4 regions of the Laribacter hongkongensis DSM 14985 genome follow, and region 2 is predicted to be linked to each of the others. Evidence: predicted binding sites of a transcription regulator. Region 2 holds the regulator's gene; each other region holds the start of a gene.
What was found. Region 2 encodes HrcA, which represses chaperone genes, less so after heat shock. Its sites were predicted from a motif close to ATTAGCACTCGNNNNNNNCGAGTGCTAAT; they were not measured.
Positions count from the first base shown of each region.

Region 1 (3,353 bases), on a different contig from region 2:
TGCAGGACAAAGTCGACCACCGATTGTTCGCCAGCCTTGGCGGTGTATTTGGCAATGGCGCCCGTGTCCAGCGTGGCCGGGTCCACATTCATGCCTGCACCCGGCTTGAGCACATTGACAACGACCAGGCCGATGATCAGCGCCAGCGTCGTGACGACCTCAAAGTAGAGCAGGGCCTTGCCGCCGACCCGTCCGACCTTCTTCATGTCTTCCATGCCGGCAATGCCCACCACAACTGTGCAGAAGATGATCGGCGTGATCATCATCTTGACCAGTTTGATAAAGCCGTCGCCAAGCGGTTTCATGGCCGTACCGCTGTCCGGCATGAAATGGCCGAGCAGCACGCCGCATATGATGGCAACAATCACCTGAAAATACAGGCTTTTATACAGCTTTCTGGATTGCATGATGAAGATCTCCCGCAGTATTCATACATTCGACCGTGCACGGTGCTCCACGTCTTGCTGATGGAATCACCGGAACTTATGGTCAATGGTGAAGACTTTTTTACCCGAACGGGATTGGGGCTTTCCCGATTAGGGAAAACCCGCACGCCAAGTGGCCTGCTTGACCGCGTAATTGGGCATTGGCATGCTGGAGTCCCAACTTAAAACGATCGTTTCAACGAGAGGAGAACACCATGAAACTGAAACCCGCACTGTGCGCCGTGGCGACGTTGCTGGCGTGTAGTCTTGCCCAGGCCGAAGGCATTGCTGGTACCTGGAAAACCATTGATGACGAAACCAGACAGCCCAAGGCGCTGGTACAGATCACGGAAAACGGCAACGAATACCAGGGCAAGATTATCAAGCTGTTTGCCAACCCGGATGTCAAATGCAGCAAATGTGAAGGTGACCGCAAGGACAAGCCGGTTGATGGCATGACGATCCTGTGGGGGCTGAAGAAAACCGGAGAGACATACGAAGGCGGCAAGATTCTTGACCCGAAGAACGGGAAAATCTACGACAGCAAGGCCAAGCTGGTTGATGGCGGACAAAAGCTGGAAGTGCGTGGTTTCATGGGGGTTTCGCTTCTGGGGCGCACCCAGACCTGGGATCGCCAGTAACGTTTGCATGCTGTTGTGCCCGATATGGGCAGGAGTTGTCTGAATCAGCAAAAAGGCAGGCCTGATGTATTTCAGCCTACCTTTTTGTTGTTCTGAAACACTGTATTTAATACCCCAATGGCATGCTGTCTGCAAAATTCGATTTATGTCATACGTTAATTGATTAACAAAGTGAATCAAGGGAATTGGCTACCGGTTGGCAGGAGGATTTCCTGTTTTTTGACATGGCTCCATCATCCGTATCCAGGCTCTTGAAAAACGAAATCTGCATCCCTACTATTAGCACTCGTGAAGCGGGAGTGCTAAATCGGCATGTCCCGTATTCCTGTCGAATTTCAAACGTGCAGTGCCTCGTATCGAGAGCAGGAGAGTTTTCATGACCATTCGCCCTTTGCATGACCGTGTTGTGATCAAGCGTCTTGAAGCTGAAGAAAAAACCGCTTCCGGTATCGTGTTGCCGGGTACCGCCACTGAAAAGCCTGACATGGGTGAAGTCGTTGCCGTGGGCAACGGCAAGGTGCTGGACAACGGCGAGCGCCGTGCGCTGGAACTGAAAACCGGCGACAAGGTGATCTTTGGCAAGTACAGCGGCCAGGCCGTCAAGATTGACGGTGAAGAGCTGCTGGTGATGCGCGAAGAAGACATCATGGGCATCGTCGAGTAATTGCAGCACGCTCTCGCGTGAAATGTTTCAGACAGATACGGATTTGAGGTAACAAAATGGCAGCAAAAGACGTCAAGTTTGGTGATTCCGCCCGTTCCAAGATGGTTGACGGGGTAAACATTCTGGCTGATGCCGTCAAGGTCACCCTTGGCCCGAAAGGCCGCAATGTCGTGCTGGAGCGCAGCTACGGCGCTCCGACCATCACCAAGGATGGTGTGTCCGTTGCCAAGGAAATCACCCTGAAGGACAAGTTCGAGAACATGGGCGCCCAGATGGTCAAGGAAGTGGCTTCCAAGACCAACGACGTCGCTGGTGACGGCACCACCACCGCTACTGTGCTGGCCCAGGCCATCATGCAGGAAGGCATGAAGTACGTCGCCGCCGGCATGAACCCGATCGACCTCAAGCGCGGCATCGACAAGGCCGTCGTGGCGCTGGTGGCTGAAATCAAGAACATCGCCAAGCCGTGCGCCACCACCAAGGAAATCGCCCAGGTCGGCGCCATCTCCGCCAACAGCGACACCGTGATCGGTGACAAGATCGCTGCGGCCATGGAAAAGGTCGGCAAGGAAGGCGTGATCACTGTTGAAGACGGTTCAGGCCTGGAAGACGAGCTGGAAGTGGTCGAAGGCATGCAGTTCGACCGTGGCTACCTCAGCCCGTACTTCATCAACCAGCCGGAAAAGCAGATCGCCCAGCTCGACAATCCGTTCATCCTGCTGTGTGACAAGAAAATCACCAACATCCGCGAACTGTTGCCGGTTCTGGAACAAGTCTCCAAGGCTGGCCGCCCGTTGCTGGTGATTGCTGCCGAAGATGTGGAAGGCGAAGCGCTGGCCACGCTGGTGGTCAACAACATGCGCGGTATCCTCAAGACCGTGGCCGTCAAGGCTCCGGGCTTCGGCGATCGGCGCAAGGCCATGCTGGAAGACATCGCCATCCTGACCGGCGGCACCGTAATCAGCGAGGAAATCGGTCTGCCGCTGGAAAAGGCCACTATTGACATGCTGGGCCAGGCCAAGCGCATCGAGGTCAGCAAGGACACCACCACCATCATTGATGGCGTGGGCACTGCCGAAGCCATCAAGGCCCGTGTCGAACAGATCCGCGCTCACATCGAAACGGCCAGCAGCGACTACGACCGCGAAAAGATGCAGGAACGTCTGGCCAAGCTGGCCGGTGGTGTGGCCGTGATCAAGGTCGGTGCTGCGACCGAAGTCGAAATGAAGGAAAAGAAGGCCCGCGTCGAAGACGCCCTGCACGCAACCCGCGCTGCCGTGGAAGAAGGCATCGTGGCCGGTGGCGGTGTGGCCCTGCTGCGCGCCCGTGCCAACCTGAAGGAAGTGGCCACCATCAACGCCGAGCAGGCAGCCGGTGTGCAGATCGTGATGCGCGCGATCGAATCGCCGCTGCGCCAGATCGTGGCCAACGCCGGTGACGAGCCGAGCGTGGTGGTCAACAAGGTGTACGAAGGCAGCGGCAACTTCGGTTACAACGCTGCAACCGGTGAGTACGGCGACCTGGTGGAAATGGGCGTGCTCGACCCGGCCAAGGTGACCCGTTCGGCCCTGCAACACGCTGCTTCGGTGGCTGGCCTGATGCTGACCACTGATTGCATGGTGG
Region 1 covers NZ_AUHR01000003.1:102,271-105,623, forward strand. Annotated here, with positions in the region: gene G542_RS0103420 (dicarboxylate/amino acid:cation symporter) at 1-407, opposite strand, end outside; gene G542_RS0103425 (DUF2147 domain-containing protein) at 641-1,066, shown strand; gene groES (co-chaperone GroES) at 1,443-1,730, shown strand; gene groL (chaperonin GroEL) at 1,787-3,353, shown strand, end outside.
Region 1: a site for HrcA is predicted at 1,345-1,373, ahead of groES (co-chaperone GroES). Genes of this name have one in related genera too.

Region 2 (3,353 bases):
CGGATTGCCCCTGAACGCCCCCAGACAACCGGAGCCGCGTTCAGCGCGGCTGGCGCAACGCTGTGTTGGCCGACTGGATGCGCTCGCAGGCCGTGGCGGCCGATTGCAGGTCGGCGGATTTTTCCAGTACGGCAGGTTCGGCCTGCAAGGCTCGCTGCACGGCAGTCGCCAGCAGCACGGTGATGTCAAAATCGGCACTCGACAGCACGCGCCCGTTGCGCAGCTTCTTGAAATACACCCGCGCCATCTGGGCGTATTGCCAGGCGCGCTCACCCATGCCGCCACTTTCCTCCCACGCATCCAGCATGGCCAGCATGTGGTGGGTGTCGCGCTCGGCTGCCAGCCAGCGTGCTTCGCTGCTGGCCCGCAGGCTGGCAGCGCTGCCGGTCCTGGCGGATTTTCTGGTTTTTTTGTCTGCTGCCATGTCAGTTTTCTTCCGCCGGAGCCGGTTTGTCGATGGTTTCGTAGCCCAGATCACTGACGGCACGACGCAGTTCGGCAATCGCGATGCGGACCAGTGCCGGTGCTCCGCTAAGGCCGAATTCGATATGCATCATCGGCAGGGCGTCACTGCCAAAGCTCGGCAGGCTGGAAAAACGCAGGGCCGGATAGCGTGCCACCGTGGCCTGCATCAGGTCGATCAGGTCGCCTTCGCGTGCCTTGAGGGCGATGAATCCTTCCTCGGTATCCGGCTCGCGGACCACCAGTTCCGGGTACAGGGTATCGAGCACCCACTCGACCATTGGCCAGGCCATGCTCGGAAAACCCGGCACGCAGTGCAGGTGGCCAAAGCTGAAACCCGGCATCTGGTTGACCGGGTTGGGCACCAGCCGGCTGCCGGCCGGCAGGTTGACCATGTTGATGCGGTGCGGATAGGCCTCGGCCCCGAAGCGCCCTTCGACAATGGCCTGTCCCTCGGGATGAATGGCCAGCGGCACGCCGGCCGCTTCGGCCACGCACTGGCGGGTGTAGTCGTCCGGGGTGGCGCCGATGCCGCCAAAGCTGAACACCACTTCACCGCTGGCCAGTGCCCGGCGAAAGGTCGCCGTCAGGCGTTCCGGGTCGTCCCCCAGATATTCCACGCCAGCCAGCCGCTGGCCGCGGGCAGCCAGAATGCGGACAAGTGCCGCAAGATGTTTGTCCTGTCTCTTGCCGGACAACAGTTCGTCGCCGATGATGATGGCCGAAATTTTCATGTCTTGATGGCTTGGCGGATCAGTGAAAACCGGCATCTTGCAACCTGCCGTCCGCTCATGCAATGCTCAGACGACCGCTTGTCCCCTGCCTCGCGTAAAATACCTGCCATGCTGAATGATCGTGCCCAACGCCTGCTCAAAACCCTGGTCGAACGCTATATCGCCGACGGCCAGCCTGTCGGCTCGCGCACCCTGACCCAGCTGTCAGGCCTCGACATCAGCCCGGCCTCGGTCCGCAACGTCATGGCCGAGCTGGAAGACATGGGGCTGGTGGCCAGTCCGCACACCTCGGCCGGCCGGGTGCCCACCGCGCGCGGCTACCGGGTGTTCGTGGACAAGCTCCTCACCATGCACCCGCTGGAACAGCAGGCGCTGCGCCAGGTCGAAAGCGGCATCCATCCGGACAGTCCGCTGCGCATGGCTGCGGCTGCCTCGCAGCTTTTGTCCGACCTCACCCACTTTGCCGGCGTGGTCATCACGCCGCAGCGGGCCGATGCCGCGTTCCGGCAGATCGAATTCCTGCGCCTGTCGGAAAAGCGCATCCTGCTGATCCTGGTCACGCCGCTGGGCGACGTGCAGAACCACCTGCTGGTCACCGACCGCGACTACACGCCGGGCGAGCTGATCGAAACCGCCAACTACCTCAACCACCACTACGCCGGCCAGTCACTTGAGCACATCACCCGCGACCTCGAGCAGGAACTGGCCAGCCTGCAAGGCCACATTGCCCGCCTGATGACGGCCGCCATCCACGCCAGCAAGGAAGCCACCTCGCAGGACGACATCGTGGTCAGCGGCGAAAAGCGCCTGCTGTCGGTGGAAGAACTGTCGTCCGACCTGGCCTCGCTGCGGCGGCTGTTCGACATGTTCGAACACAAGACCGAGCTGCTGCACCTGCTCAACATCAGCCGCCAGGCACAGGGCGTGAGCCTGTTCATCGGTGAAGAATCCGGCCTGTCGCCACTGGACGGCTGTACCGTCGTCACCGCGCCCTATACCTTCGACGGCACCCGCGTCGGCACGCTTGGCGTGGTCGGTCCCACGCGCATGAACTACGAGCGCGTCATCCCGATCGTCGACATCACCGCCCGGCTGGTATCCAGCGCCCTGTCCAGCCCGCTGTCGGGCTCCGACGCTCCCTCATCCCATTGACCGGTCCGTTTCCCGTGAAAACACTGCTGCCCATGAAATCCCTGTTCTCCGGCCTGCTGCTGGCCTGTTCCCTGCCGGCACTGGCCGACGATGCCCTGATCGCCCGCCCGGACGTCCAGGCATTCATCAACAAGGTCGTGGCCGAACACGGCCTGTCGCGCGAAGCGGTGACCGCATCGCTGCAAGCCGCCGAAAAAAAGCCCAACATCCTGACCATCCTTGACCGTCCCTCGACCGCGCGGCCGTGGTACCAGTTCCGCCCGGCCCACGTGAACAGCCGGCTGGAAACCGAAGGTGCAGCCTTCTGGCGCCAGCACGCTGCGGCACTGGCCGACGCCGAAGCACGCTACGGCGTGGATCCGGAAGCCATCGTGGCCATCCTTGGCATTGAAAGCGGCTACGGCCGCAACATGGGCAGCTTCCGGGTACTGGACGCTCTCTCCACCATCGGCTTTGACTATCCGCGCCGGGCCGCGTTTTTCCAAAACGAGCTGGCTGAGTTCCTGACGCTGGCACGCGAGGAAAAAGCCGATCCGCAAAGCTTCAAGGGCAGCTACGCCGGTGCCATGGGCATGGCGCAGTTCATGCCGTCGAGCTTCCGCCAGTGGGCAGTGGACGGCAACGGCGACGGCCGCCGCGACATCTGGGGCACGCCGGCTGACGCCATCGCCTCGGTCGCCAATTACCTCAAGCAGCATGGCTGGCAGCACGGTGCCGACATCATCCTGCCGGTCAGCGTCAACCCGGCCATGGGTGAAAAACTGGCTGCCGAGAAATTCAACCTGCACTACAGCGCAGCCGAACTGCGCGGGCTGGGTGTCGACATGCCGGCCGGCGTACCGGACCAGGTGCAGGCAGTGGTTTACCCGCTGGAAATGCAGGCCGGCGTGACCGAGTACTGGATGGGGTTGCAGAATTTCTACACCATCACCCGCTACAACAAGAGCACGCTTTACGCCACCGCTGTCGCCCAGCTGGCCAACAACATCAAGCTGCGCTGGGCCA
Region 2 covers NZ_KE383997.1:136,968-140,320, forward strand. Annotated here, with positions in the region: gene G542_RS0114790 (hypothetical protein) at 41-424, opposite strand; gene G542_RS0114795 (competence/damage-inducible protein A) at 426-1,196, opposite strand; gene hrcA (heat-inducible transcriptional repressor HrcA) at 1,305-2,348, shown strand; gene mltB (lytic murein transglycosylase B) at 2,381-3,353, shown strand, end outside.

Region 3 (3,353 bases), on a different contig from region 2:
GCATCGTGTTCCAGGACCACAAGGTGCTGTACGACCGCAGCGTGTTCGACAACGTCATGCTGCCGCTGGAAATCATCGGCTTTGACCGGCGCGAGGCGGCGCGGCGCGCCCATGCGGCACTGGAAAAGGTCGGGCTGGCCAGCAAGGAAAAGGCCTTGCCCATCCGCCTGTCCGGCGGCGAGCAGCAGCGGCTGTGCATTGCCCGTGCCGTCGTGCACCGGCCGGCCATCCTGCTGGCAGACGAACCGTCGGCCAACCTCGACCGCGCCTACGCTCTCGACATCATGGAGCTGTTCAAGTCGTTTCACCAGGTCGGTGTCACCGTGGTCATTTCCGCTCACGACGAATCGCTGATGGCTGACTACGCCTCGCGAATCCTGCGTCTTTCCAACGGACAATTTGCCGCATGAAACATCTTCTTTTCCTGCACTGGCAATCGGCCCGCCGCGCACTGGCGGGATTCATCCGGCAACCGCTGGGGTCGTTCCTGACCCTGTTGCTGCTGGCGGTAGCCCTGTCGATGCCGCTGGCCCTGTACCTGAGCGTGAAGGGGCTGGCCGACTGGACGCAGCAACTGGCGGCCACACCGGAAATCACCCTGTTCATGGAGACCGGGGCTGATACCACTGACCTGCGGGCAGTGGAAACCGCCCTGAAACAACATCCGGGTGTCGACAAGGTAACGTTTGTTCCGCGTGATCTCGCCCTCAAGGATCTTCTGGCCCGTCACCAGCTCGACGGCTTGCAGGACGGGCTGGAAGGCAATCCGCTGCCGGACGCCTTCATCGTGACGCCCAAGGCCCAGCCGGCACGGGCGCTGGACAGCCTGCAACGCGAACTGTCCGGACTGCCGCTGGTGGAAATCACCCAGTTCGATGCAGCCTGGGCCACCAAGCTGGACGCCCTGCTGCGCTTTGCCCGACACGGGCTCTGGTCACTCGGCGCGGCACTGGCACTGGCACTGATCCTGGTCACGCACAATACGATCCGCCTCCAGGTACTGGCACGACGCGATGAAATCGAAGTCTCGAAACTGATCGGCGCGACTGACGACTTTATCCGACGACCTTTCCTGTATCACGCACTGTGGCAAGGCGTCTTTGCCGCCCTGATCGCCTGGGGCCTGTCGTACTGGTTCGTGCAGGCCGCCAGCCCGGCACTGGCCGAACTGGCGACCCTGTACGGCGCCCGGACAACACTGGCGCCACTGGGACTGGCCGAGGGCGGCATCCTGGTCCTGTGCAGTGCGCTGCTGTGCATGCTCGGCGCCAGGCTGGCTGCCAGCCACCATTTGCGGCAACTGGCCCCACGCTGACGTGCAGGACAGGATTAAGCACCGCCTAAGACCTGCCACTCACACTGCATTCAACCACCGATAGTCGAGATGGCGGCAATGCCTTGATGCATTGGACAAAATTCGCCACAAAATGCACTAGGATGGATTTATCACTCAACCAGGCCGAGTGCTAAAATCCAGCGCGAGGAGGATTGTTATTCCATGAATGTCACGATGAACCTTCCGGTCCCGTCGGCCAACGGCAGCCTTGACCAATACATCGCGGCGGTAAACAGTATCCCGATGCTGTCGCAGGATGAAGAACAGGCATTGGCCAGACGGCTGCAACAAGACAACGATGTGGAAGCTGCCCGCCAGCTTGTCATGTCACACCTGCGGGTCGTGGTATCCATCGCCCGCGGTTATGCAGGTTACGGTCTGCCACAGGCCGACCTGATCCAGGAAGGCAACATCGGCCTGATGAAGGCTGTCAAACGCTTCGAACCCGAACGGGGAGTGCGTTTGTTCTCGTTCGCCATCCACTGGATCAAGGCCGAAATCCACGAATTCATCCTGCGCAACTGGCGCTTGGTGCGCGTGGCCACAACCAAGCCACAGCGCAAGCTGTTCTTCAACCTGCGTTCGATGAAGCAGGGGTTTTCTGCCCTGAGCGACACGGAGGCACGCCAGATCGCCGATGATCTCGGCGTCAAGCCGGAAGAGGTGCGCGAAATGGAAACGCGCATGTCCGGTCAGGACATTTCCCTTCTGGCAGAGGACAACGAAGAAGAGGGATTTGCTCCGATCGACTGGCTGGCTGACACACGCTCGGAACCAACCAAACAGCTGGAAATGCAGGCTTACGAACGCTTGCAACGGGAGGGTATCGAGCAGGCATTACAGGCTCTTGATCCCCGTAGCCGCCGCATTATCGAAGCACGGTGGCTGGCTGATGATGGTGGCCTGACTCTACACGACTTGGCAGCCGAATTCGGAGTTTCGGCTGAGCGCATTCGTCAGATTGAGGTGAAAGCTCTCAAGAAAATGAAACTGACGATGATCGCGGAATAATCAATCCTATTGATTCACAATAAAAAAGCCGTCAACAGATTACCTGTTGACGACTTTTTTATTCTTTTCCGGCACCTAGTGCGGCCATGTGAAGACAGAGTCAACTCCAACGATCCTTCAGCGTACTATGGCGCGATGCCCAAAGGCGCAGCGTCTGGTTTCGGCAGTCGTATGCGGCGAAGATGTTGGCCACCACTCACGGGTCGCCAACGTTTACGGGTTCTGACCCGAATACCGTTTCGCTGCATCAAGCCCGCGCTGCAATGCCGCCCGCAAGCGAAGCCATGGGCGAGAAGTTCGGCATGAATGCGCGATGGCCGTAGATACCATTGACCTCGGCATGAACCAGCCGGATTTCGCGCAGTAGTTGTCGGTTTGCCATCTCTCGCGCCGAAGGAGTGCGGTGTAGCCATGCGTAGTAGCCACTGCGGGACACGCGAAACAGTTGGCACGTCGGCACTACCGGGCTGCGGCCCGAGAGTGCCTGAATCGCGCGAAATCTCACTTCGTAGGTTGCGAGAAGATGGCGAGCGCCTTTTTTAGGATATCGCGCTCCATGGTGACGCGAGCCAGTTCGTCACGCAGTCGTTTCAGCCCGGCGGCTTCGCCGCTCTGTTTGCCTCGACCTGGGAAAACATCAGGTCCGGCATCTTGGAACTGACGTTTCCACTTGCCCAGCAGTGACTCGGTAATATCGAAGACTTGGGCAACATGTCATGGCAAGCACCTGCTCAACCGCTTCGCGCTTGAGGGATTCCGGAATGGACACTACTCCTTGGTAGCGATTATCCACCTGAAGTTAGTATCCACGGGGAGCGGGACAGACCACACAGGACGCTCATTCCCCTTTAGGTTTTGAGGTAGCAAACCAAAAGCAAAGGCCCCCAACGTGTGCTGGGGGCCTTGATGGGGAGCCTGGCGGTGTCCTACTTTCGCACGGGTATCCGTACTATCATCGGCGCTAAGTGGTTTCACGGTCCTGTTCGGGATGGGAAGGGGTGGGACC
Region 3 covers NZ_AUHR01000027.1:6,073-9,425, forward strand. Annotated here, with positions in the region: gene ftsE (cell division ATP-binding protein FtsE) at 1-410, shown strand, start outside; gene ftsX (permease-like cell division protein FtsX) at 407-1,315, shown strand; gene rpoH (RNA polymerase sigma factor RpoH) at 1,499-2,347, shown strand; gene G542_RS19525 (hypothetical protein) at 2,595-2,729, opposite strand; rRNA gene rrf (5S ribosomal RNA) at 3,261-3,353, opposite strand, start outside.
Region 3: a site for HrcA is predicted at 1,443-1,471, ahead of rpoH (RNA polymerase sigma factor RpoH). Genes of this name have one in related genera too.

Region 4 (3,353 bases), on a different contig from region 2:
AACCCCTCGCAAAATGCGAGGGGTTTGCACATACAGCAGGTACAGGCAATACGACCGCCGGCATTCCTGCATGAAGGACATGCCTGATTACATCATGCCGCCCATGCCACCCATGCCGCCCATGTCCGGAGCAGCCGGCTTGTCTTCCGGCAGCTCGGCCACCATGCAGTCGGTGGTCAGCATCAGGCCAGCCACCGAAGCAGCGTGTTGCAGGGCCGAACGGGTCACCTTGGCCGGGTCGAGCACGCCCATTTCCACCAGGTCGCCGTATTCGCCGGTTGCAGCGTTGTAACCGAAGTTGCCGCTGCCTTCGTACACCTTGTTGACCACCACGCTCGGCTCATCACCGGCGTTGGCCACGATCTGGCGCAGCGGCGATTCGATCGCGCGCATCACGATCTGCACACCGGCTGCCTGCTCGGCGTTGATGGTGGCCACTTCCTTCAGGTTGGCACGGGCGCGCAGCAGGGCCACGCCGCCACCGGCCACGATGCCTTCTTCCACGGCAGCGCGGGTTGCGTGCAGGGCGTCTTCGACGCGGGCCTTCTTTTCCTTCATTTCGACTTCGGTCGCAGCACCGACCTTGATCACGGCCACACCACCGGCCAGCTTGGCCAGACGTTCCTGCATCTTTTCGCGGTCGTAGTCGCTGGTTGCGGTTTCGATCAGGGCACGGATCTGTTCGACACGGGCCTTGATGGCGGCTTCGGAACCGGCGCCGTCGATGAGGGTGGTGTTTTCCTTGGCCACTTCAACACGCTTGGCCTGACCCAGCATCTCGAGTGACACCTTTTCCAGCGTCAGGCCGACTTCTTCGGCAATCACGGTGCCGCCGGTCAGGATGGCGATGTCTTCCAGCATGGCCTTGCGACGGTCGCCGAAGCCCGGAGCCTTGACGGCCACGGTCTTGAGGATGCCGCGCATGTTGTTGACCACCAGCGTGGCCAGTGCTTCGCCTTCCACGTCTTCAGCGATGATCAGCAGCGGACGGCCGGACTTGGCGACTTGCTCCAGGGTCGGCAGCAGTTCGCGGATGTTGCTGATCTTCTTGTCGCACAGCAGCACGTACGGATTGTCGAGCTGGGCGATCTGCTTTTCCGGCTGGTTGATGAAGTACGGGCTGAGGTAGCCGCGGTCGAACTGCATGCCTTCGACGACGTCGAGTTCGTCTTCCAGACCCGAACCGTCTTCAACGGTAATCACGCCTTCCTTGCCGACCTTTTCCATGGCCGCAGCGATCTTTTCACCGATCACGGTGTCGCTGTTGGCGGAGATGGCGCCGACCTGGGCGATTTCCTTGGTGGTGGCGCACGGCTTGGCGATGTTCTTGATTTCTTCGACCAGTGCCACGACGGCCTTGTCGATGCCGCGCTTGAGGTCCATCGGGTTCATGCCGGCAGCGACGTACTTCATGCCTTCCTGCACGATGGCCTGGGCCAGCACGGTGGCGGTGGTGGTGCCGTCACCGGCGACGTCGTTGGTCTTGGAAGCCACTTCCTTGACCATCTGGGCGCCCATGTTCTCGAACTTGTCCTTCAGTTCGATTTCCTTGGCAACGGACACGCCGTCCTTGGTGATGGTCGGAGCGCCGTAGCTGCGTTCCAGCACGACGTTGCGGCCTTTCGGGCCGAGCGTGGTCTTGACGGCATCAGCCAGAATATTGACACCCACCACCATCTTGGAACGGGCGGAATCACCAAATTTGACGTCTTTAGCAGCCATGTTCTTACCTCAATCCTGAATTCTGAAAATCTGCGTACAAATGAATGACCGGGAAAATTACTCGACGATACCCATTACGTCTTCTTCACGCATGACCAGCAATTCCTCGCCGTCGACCTTGACCGTCTGACCGCTGTACTTGCCGAAAATCACCTTGTCACCGGCCTTCAGCTCCAGCTGGCGACGTTCGCCGTTGTCCAGCACCTTGCCGTTGCCGACAGCGACGACTTCACCCATGTCCGGCTTTTCAGCAGCATTGCCCGGCAACACGATACCCGAAGCGGTTTTTTCTTCAGCTTCAAGACGCTTGATCACAACACGGTCATGCAAAGGGCGAATAGCCATGGAAACTTCTCCTGTATTGATATACGGGCTCAATATGTTCTGAACTTCATCAGAGGATGAAACGGCTGGTTTAGCACTCATCACTCACGAGTGCCAATGGTAGGGGCGCCCCCCCGACATTTCAAGAGCCGGGGTCACGGTTCTTTTGCAGTCACGATGCACGGACCAGCAAACGGGCCGGCATGACAGCGGTGGATGGGCGAAGCCGGTCATGACCGGGTGATACCGTGTCGCAACATCTGCAACAGGACAATGGAAACGCCGGCAAAACCGGAGCCGGTAGCCAATCAAACGGCTTGTCCGGCACTCAAGCCTGTACCTGGCAGATATCGGCTTCAACACCATGCATCCAGGCCCGGATAGCCTTCGACCTGTACGTCACCGCTCCCGGCAAGAGCGAAAACAGCAAGCTGATTGCATACGGATTTGCATGTTTTATCTCTGACTGACGACCTGAAACAGCTGTGCCACCATGCTGGCCTGAGTCAGGCCCGGCCTGACGGCTTTCGTTGTTTTGTTCCGTATCGTCCATCGCCAGATCAACCTGCACGCCAGCTGCCTTCATGACTTTCAAATCATGGAGTTATTGCATATTGCATTTAAACAGTGAGGCGAGCACACTTTTCAGCATAAACACATATGAATAATTATGAGGAGATGACATTGCTGGACTGGCTGAAACAACGCTACGCCCCGGGACTGACTGCCTACATCACTCACCCGGAGTGCATGGAACACAACGTAGGCGAAATGCATCCGGAAAGTCCGGCACGCCTGATTGCCATCCGGGACCAGCTCAAGGCCTCGCAGATTTTCGACAGTCTGGATGAAATCGAAGCGCCGCAAGCCAGCGACGAGCAGATCGCCCGCGTACACACGCCGCGCTACATCGAATATCTGGAGCTGAGCCAGCCATTGATCGGTACCACCCGCGTGGATTCCGATACGGCCATGTCACCCGCCACCCTGCGGGCTGCCCGGCGAGCCGCAGGCGCCGTCATCAAGGCCGTGGATCTGGTATGTGAAAAAAAGGTCCCCAACGCTTTTTGTGCCATCCGCCCGCCCGGCCATCACGCCGAATCAGCCAAGGCCATGGGATTCTGCTTTTTCAACAATATCGCCATCGGCATCCGGCATGCCCTAGCTGCGCACGGAATCGAACGCGCGGCCATCATTGACTTTGACGTGCACCACGGCAACGGTACGGAGGAAATTTTCCGCGACGAAGACCGCGTACTGATGTGCTCGATCTTCCAGCACCCCTTCTTCCCGTATTCCGGCGATGC
Region 4 covers NZ_AUHR01000004.1:99,401-102,753, reverse strand. Annotated here, with positions in the region: gene groL (chaperonin GroEL) at 88-1,722, opposite strand; gene groES (co-chaperone GroES) at 1,780-2,067, opposite strand; gene G542_RS0105060 (hypothetical protein) at 2,375-2,632, opposite strand; gene G542_RS0105055 (histone deacetylase family protein) at 2,707-3,353, shown strand, end outside.
Region 4: a site for HrcA is predicted at 2,137-2,165, ahead of groES (co-chaperone GroES). Genes of this name have one in related genera too.